2 regions of the Streptomyces sp. NBC_01352 genome follow, and region 1 is predicted to be linked to the other one. Evidence: riboswitches for the same ligand, from Rfam matches in the RefSeq annotation. Region 1 holds a riboswitch; the other holds the start of a gene.
The links. Region 1 has a riboswitch for glycine ahead of gcvT (glycine cleavage system aminomethyltransferase GcvT). Riboswitches for the same ligand answer to the same signal wherever they lie in the genome.

Region 1 (3,540 bases):
GTCCGGGGAGCCCGCCTGGCCGTGCCACAGCAGCATCCAGACCTGGCCGGAGGAGGGGGTCGCGAGCGCGCGCAGGAGTGCCTCGTAGGCGTCGTAGCGCCCGGGCGTCACCTGGCGCAGCATGTGCTCGACCTGCCCGGCCGCGATGCCGCTGGCGCTCACCTGTACCGCCCCTTCATGAAGTTGCCTCGGATATGAAACCAGCTTATGTGGAGCTGCCGACAGCAACCGCCCAAGAGGTCGGCGTTGCTAGTGGCCCTGCTGATAGAAGGGCCGGACCTGCTCGCGCATCCAGTGGCCCACCGGGTCGTCCGCCACGTCCAGGAGGACCAGGTTGACCGGCCAGGGGGCCGGGGCGCGGCCCAGGGCCGCGGCCAGGGCGTCCATGGGGGCCGTGCGCAGGTCGGGGGCGTCCCATTGGGAGAGCTCCACGCCCACGAACATCACCGGGTTCGCCGTCTCGATGGCGGCCAGGCAGCGGCGGGCCGTGAGGACGACGCCGATGGCCGCGAACTCGGCCGAGGCCGCGGCGAGGAAGTCGACGGGGTCGTCCTGCCAGTCGGGCTCGTAGAGCTTGACGCGGCCGCCGCTCGCGGGGCCGTCCAGCGGGGTACGGCCGGTGCGGCAGAGGTCGGCCACGGCGGGCGGGGGCAGCGGGACGCCGACCGTGCCGTCCGGGTTCACGGCGATGCCGACCTGCGGGGGCAGCCCGCGGGCGAACTCCACCGCGGGCGCGATGGTGTACGACATGTGCGAGCCGACGACCTGGCGGAACTGCTCCTCGGAGCTGAACACCGGGACGTAGGCCTGGCCGTCGATCTCCAGCGTGGGCAGGTCGAGCGGGCCGCTGTGCGGGCCGCCGCCGCTGGGCAGCGGGATCCACACGAAGCTGCGGCCGAGCACCTCGACGATCCGCCCGCCGGCCCCGGGGATGCCGAGGGAGGCGGAGAGCACCTCCTCCAGCTCGTTGCCGGGCCATCCGCCGTGCGAATGGGCGTGCGCCTGTGCCGGGAACTGCGAGAAGCCCGCTGGGAGATCCGCCGGGAAGTCCATCTGCTGTCTACCGCCTGCCGAGTACCGCTGCTGTGGCTGAAAAGGCTAACGGGTGCGGGCGGGCCGGGAGTCGGCCCGTCACAGCAATCCGGCCCCGGGCCGTGAAACCGACCCGCCTCAGCCCGTGAAGCCGATCCGCCTCAGGACGTTCGCCGCGTCCCGGTCGATCAGGACCGCCGAGCCGCAGCCCGGCGGCAGGTCGCCCTGCTCCACGGAGCTGATCAGGCGCGCGGCCGCGCCGCGGTGGCGCAGGAACGCGTACCGCGAGACGCCGCGGCCGCGTTCGCGCTGGCCGGCCAGGGCCGTGCCGGGGGCGACGTCGAGCAGCAGCAGGTGCAGGGTGCCGCCCCGACGGCGGGCCTCGCGGGCCAGCCAGCCGCGCACCCAGGCCTGCGTACCGCAGTCGTGCACGACGACGCCCTCGCCGGAGCGCAGGGCGCGGCGCAGTCCGGCGTAGTGCGCGACGCGGACGAGCGGGCGGTAGACCGCGTACGGCAGGAAGCGGGACAGCCTGCCGTCCCAGCGGTCGCGGGTGTCCTGGGAGTCGATCCGGGTGCCCTTGACGGTGCGCCGCATCAGCGTGGACTTGCCGCTGCCGGGCAGGCCGGTGATCACGACGAGGTCGCGGGGCCCGAAGAGCAGTGCGTGCGGGCTGTGGCCCTCGCGCTCGCGCAGGTCCCGGAAGACGGGTGCCGGGCGCGCTCCGCACGCGCCGCGGGCCGGGGCCGAGGGCTGCTCGGGCAGCGCTACGGCCGAGGTCGTGGCGTACGCAGTGGTCCTGTTCACCGTGATCGTCCTCCCCTGGGGTGGGTCACGAGTTTCCCTCCCCGTCGAGTGTAAAGAGAAGGTAATACGCGGTGTCTCGCGTTTTCATGCGCTTACTGCCACAGGCCGGTTACAGATGTGGCCCTGCCACGCGCCGACGATGCGTGCAATGATGTGCGCGCCAACTGCATACCGGCCGCTTGAATCCGCGCGGGAGAGTCCCCAGCCGTACCTCGCTGGGGCGCCGAAGGAGCAAGTCCCTCCCTTGAATCTCTCAGGTCCCCGTTACCGCGCGGGCGAGGCACATCTGAAAAGCGGGCCGCTGCGACAGTGGCTCCACCCAAGGTGCAAGTCGTGACCACCGTTTCGCGGGGTCACGTCGAACCTCTCAGGTTCCGATGACAGATGGGGAGGAACGACCTCGCCGTCATGCCTTGGGAGACGACCGTCCGATGAGCAGCACCGCACCCCGTCACACCGCGCTCGATGCCCTGCATCGTTCGCTCGGCGCGACGATGACCGACTTCGCCGGCTGGGACATGCCCCTGCGCTACGGCTCCGAACGCGACGAGCACCAGGCCGTACGCACCCGCGCCGGGCTCTTCGACCTCTCGCACATGGGCGAGATCACGGTGACCGGGCCGCAGGCCGCGCAGCTCCTGAACTACGCGCTGGTCGGCAACATCGCGTCCGTCGGTGTCGGCCGCGCCCGCTACACCATGATCTGCCGCGAGGACGGCGGCATCCTCGACGACCTGATCGTCTACCGGCTGGCCGACACCGAGGCCGGGTCTGCTCACTACATGGTCGTCGCCAACGCCTCCAACGCCCAGGTGGTGCTGGACGCGCTCGTGGAGCGTTCGTCCGGCTTCGACGCCGAGGTGCGCGACGACCGGGACGCGTACGCGCTGATCGCCGTGCAGGGTCCGGAGTCGCCGGGGGTGCTGAAGTCCCTCACCGACGCCGACCTGGACGGCCTGAAGTACTACGCCGGCCTGCCCGGCACCGTCGCCGGCGTCCCGGCACTGATCGCCCGCACCGGCTACACCGGCGAGGACGGCTTCGAGCTGTTCGTGGCGCCTTCCGACGCGGAGCAGCTGTGGCAGGCCCTGACCGAGGCGGGCAAGGACGTCGGCCTCGTCCCCTGCGGGCTGTCCTGCCGCGACACGCTCCGCCTGGAGGCGGGCATGCCGCTGTACGGGCACGAGCTGTCGACGTCGTTGACCCCCTTCGACGCCGGCCTCGGGCGCGTCGTGAAGTTCGAGAAGGAGGGCGACTTCGTGGGGCGCGAGGCGCTCACCGAGGCCGCCGCCCGCGCGGAGACCAACCCCCCGCGCGTCCTCGTCGGCCTGGTCGCCGAGGGGCGTCGGGTCCCGCGCGCCGGGTACGCGGTCGTCGCCGGCGGCGAGGTGATCGGCGAGGTCACCTCCGGGGCGCCCTCCCCCACGCTGGGCAAGCCGATCGCCATGGCGTACGTCGACGCCGCGCACGCGGCGCCGGGCACGCCGGGTGTCGGTGTGGACATCCGGGGCAGCCACGAGCCGTACGAGGTCGTGGCGCTGCCGTTCTACAAGCGCCAGAAGTAGAGACTCAAGCGCCACAAGTACAGACTTGAGCGGTCCGTGCGCGTGACCCTGCGCACATTTCCGCTGCTCACGTGCGATTCCAGCAGTCACCCATTCACCAGCACTCCCCCGCGTACAGGAGAATTCAGGCCATGAG
Region 2 (3,540 bases), 5.4 Mb from region 1:
TCCGGCGGTGGTGCGGGAGGCTGCCGCGCGGCTGCTGGACTCCGTGGACACGACGGGGGGTGTGCGGCTGCTGGGGGTGGGAGTGAGCGGGTTGGCCGACTACACGCAGGAGGATCTGTTCGCGCAGGCGGCGGGTGAGCAGGAGGACTCCGGAGTGGCGGAGGATGCCGATGACCTTCCTGCGGAGGCGCCGGTGGTGCCGGTCGAGCGGCGGTGGGCCTCGGGGCTCGATGTCACGCACGCCGAGTTCGGGCACGGTTGGGTGCAGGGGAGTGGGGTCGGGCGGGTGACTGTGCGGTTCGAGACGCCTGATTCGGAGCCGGGGCGGGTGCGGACGTTTCGGGTTGATGATCCGGAGTTGGAGCCGGCGGAGCCGTTGCCGTTGGTGCGTGGGCCTTTTGCGGAGGCTTGAGGGGGGATGTGGTGCGGGTGCGGGCGCGCTTTATGGTGCGGGTGCGTTGGGGGCACCCGGCCTTCGGCCGGGTTTGGGTTCCCACCCGCACCACCCGTGCGGGAATCGTTGTCGGGTGCGGGTGGCCCCTGTGGGGGCTGGGCGCCGTCGGCGGGTGCGGGGTCAGGGCTCGTCTGTGCCTGCCAGCTTGCCGAAGTTGTGGTCCGGGAAGGGGGGAGGGGCGGCCACGTCGAGGCCGTAGTGGTGGTAAAGCTGCAGTTCCTGCTCGGGCGAGAGGTGGCGGCCCACGCCGAAGTCGGGGGCGTCCTTGATCAGGGCGCGGTCGAAGGGGACGTGGAGGGTGCCCTCGATCAGTTCGCTGGGTTCCAGGGGGACGAAGGCGTCTCGGGAGAAGAGGCCGGTGCGTATCGCGGCCCACTCCGGTGCGCCGGTCGCGTCGTCGAGGTAGACCTCGTCGATCGTGCCGAGCTTGGTGCCGTTGCGGTCGAACGCCTTGCGGCCGATCAGGTTGCGCGGATCGATGTCGGTCTGCACGGGCCCTCCACTTGCTCGCAACTCATCCGTAAGCACTACAAAAGAGCAGATTGAGGAACGTGGCCACTCGAAGACGCGGGCGTTGACCCCGCTGGTAGTCTGGCAAGCGGCTGCTGACCCCGCGCGGGAGAGTCCTCCGGACACCATCCGGAGGCGCCGAAGGAGCAAATCCTCCCCGGAATCTCTCAGGCCCACGTACCGCACGGACGAGGTCACTCTGGAAAGCAGAGCGGGTGCCGACGGCGTCGACGGCTTCCGCTCTCACCGACGGTGAAAGCCGGCTGCCTGCGGGCGGCCGGTGAAGCTCTCAGGTTGAGATGACAGAGGGGGAGGCCGTCCGGGTACCCGCGCCGTGGTGACCCTCGAAGGTCGTGAGACCAGGAGGCCTCCGTAATGACCGCCCATCGCATTCCGCTCTCCGAGCTCGAGCAGGGAATCCCCTTCGAACAGCGCCACATCGGGCCCGACCAGGAAGCGCGGGCCAAGATGCTCGCGCAGGTCGGATACGGCTCGCTCGACGAGCTCACCGCCGCCGCGGTCCCGGATGTGATCAAGAACGCCGACGCGCTGGAGCTGCCGGGCGCGCGCACCGAGGCCGAGGTGCTGGCCGAGCTGCGGTCGCTGGCCGACCGGAACCAGGTTCTCGACTCCATGATCGGGCTCGGGTACTACGGGACGTTCACGCCGCCCGTCATCCTGCGCAATGTGATGGAGAATCCGGCCTGGTACACGGCCTACACGCCGTACCAGCCCGAGATCTCCCAGGGGCGGCTCGAAGCCCTGCTGAACTTCCAGACGATGGTCGCCGACCTCACCGGGCTGCCGACCTCCGGTGCCTCGCTGCTCGACGAAGGCACCGCGGCCGCCGAGGCACTGGCGCTGTCCCGGCGCATGGGCAAGAACAAGAAGGGCCTCTTCCTGGTCGACGCGGACACACTGCCGCAGACCATCGCCGTGATCCAGACCCGCGCCGAGCCGACCGGCGTGGAGGTCGTCGTCGCCGACCTCAGTGACGGCATTCCGGCCGAGATCGCCGGGCGTGAGATCAACGGTGTGCTGCTCCAGTACCCGGGCGCCTCCGGTGCCGTACGCGACATCAAGCCGGTCATCGAGCAGGCGCACGAGCTCGGCGCGCTCGTGACCGTCGCCGCCGATCTGCTCGCGCTCACGCTGCTGAAGTCCCCGGGTGAACTCGGTGCGGACATCGCGGTCGGTACGACGCAGCGCTTCGGTGTGCCGATGGGCTTCGGCGGGCCGCACGCCGGATACATGGCGGTGCGCGAGAAGTTCGCGCGCAGCCTGCCCGGGCGGCTCGTGGGGGTGTCCGTGGACGCCGACGGGAACAAGGCGTACCGGCTCGCCCTGCAGACGCGTGAGCAGCACATCCGCCGGGAGAAGGCGACCAGCAACATCTGCACCGCGCAGGTGCTGCTCGCCGTGATGGCCGGCATGTACGCCGTCTACCACGGGCCCGAGGGCCTGAAGACCATCGCGCGGCGCACCCACCGGTACGCCACGGTCCTCGCCGCCGGGCTGACGGCCGGCGGGGTCGAGGTCGTGCACGGTTCCTACTTCGACACGCTGACCGTCCGGGTGCCCGCACGGGCCGCCCAGATCGTCGCCGCGGCACGCGGGAACGGCGTCAACCTGCGGCTCGTGGACGCCGACCACGTGTCCATGGCCTGCGACGAGACCACGCTGCGGGCCCAACTGGGCGCCGTATGGAACGCCTTCGGGGTCGACGGTGACATCGAGGGGCTCGACGCCGTGGCCGAGGAGACGCTTCCGGGCGCGCTGCTGCGGTCCGACGACTACCTGACGCACCCCGTGTTCCACCAGCACCGCTCCGAGACCGCGATGCTGCGCTACCTGCGCCGGCTCGCCGACCGTGACTACGCGCTCGACCGCGGGATGATCCCGCTGGGCTCCTGCACCATGAAGCTCAACGCGACCGTCGAGATGGAGCCGGTCACCTGGCCGGAGTTCGGGCAGCTGCACCCCTTCGCGCCCGCCGAGCAGGCGCAGGGCTATCTCACGCTCATCCGTGAGCTGGAGGATCGACTCGCCGAGGTCACCGGCTACGACAACGTGTCGCTGCAGCCCAACGCCGGGTCGCAGGGCGAGCTGGCCGGACTGCTCGCCGTACGCGGGTATCACCGGGCCAACGGTGACGAGCAGCGGACCGTGTGCCTGATTCCGTCGTCGGCGCACGGCACCAACGCCGCCAGTGCCGTCATGGCCGGGATGAAGGTCGTCGTCGTGAAGACCGCCGAGGACGGCGAGATCGACGTCGAGGACCTGCGGGCGAAGATCGAGCAGCACCGGGACGAGCTGTCGGTGCTGATGATCACGTACCCGTCGACACACGGGGTGTTCGAGGAGCACGTCGCCGACATCTGCGCGCAGGTGCACGAGGCGGGCGGGCAGGTGTACGTCGACGGCGCCAACCTCAACGCGCTGGTGGGGCTGGCCAAGCCGGGGCACTTCGGCGGGGACGTCTCCCACCTGAACCTGCACAAGACCTTCTGCATCCCGCACGGCGGCGGTGGTCCGGGTGTCGGCCCGGTGGGTGTGCGCGCGCACCTGGCGCCGTA

Region 2: it holds a riboswitch for glycine, as region 1 does, so the genes downstream of both, gcvP (aminomethyl-transferring glycine dehydrogenase) here and gcvT (glycine cleavage system aminomethyltransferase GcvT) in region 1, are expected to answer to the same signal.

What each region holds. Positions count from the first base shown of each region.
Region 1 covers NZ_CP108354.1:3,702,078-3,705,617, forward strand. The annotation lists gene OG252_RS17130 (enhanced serine sensitivity protein SseB C-terminal domain-containing protein) at 1-162, opposite strand, end outside; gene OG252_RS17135 (enhanced serine sensitivity protein SseB) at 250-1,053, opposite strand; gene OG252_RS17140 (AAA family ATPase) at 1,171-1,845, opposite strand; glycine riboswitch at 2,020-2,119, shown strand; glycine riboswitch at 2,120-2,233, shown strand; gene gcvT (glycine cleavage system aminomethyltransferase GcvT) at 2,271-3,404, shown strand; gene gcvH (glycine cleavage system protein GcvH) at 3,536-3,540, shown strand, end outside.
Region 2 covers NZ_CP108354.1:9,057,296-9,060,835, forward strand. The annotation lists partial or broken gene OG252_RS41550 (DNA polymerase IV) at 1-653, shown strand, start outside; gene OG252_RS41555 (PRC-barrel domain-containing protein) at 575-946, opposite strand; glycine riboswitch at 1,061-1,157, shown strand; gene gcvP (aminomethyl-transferring glycine dehydrogenase) at 1,340-3,540, shown strand, end outside.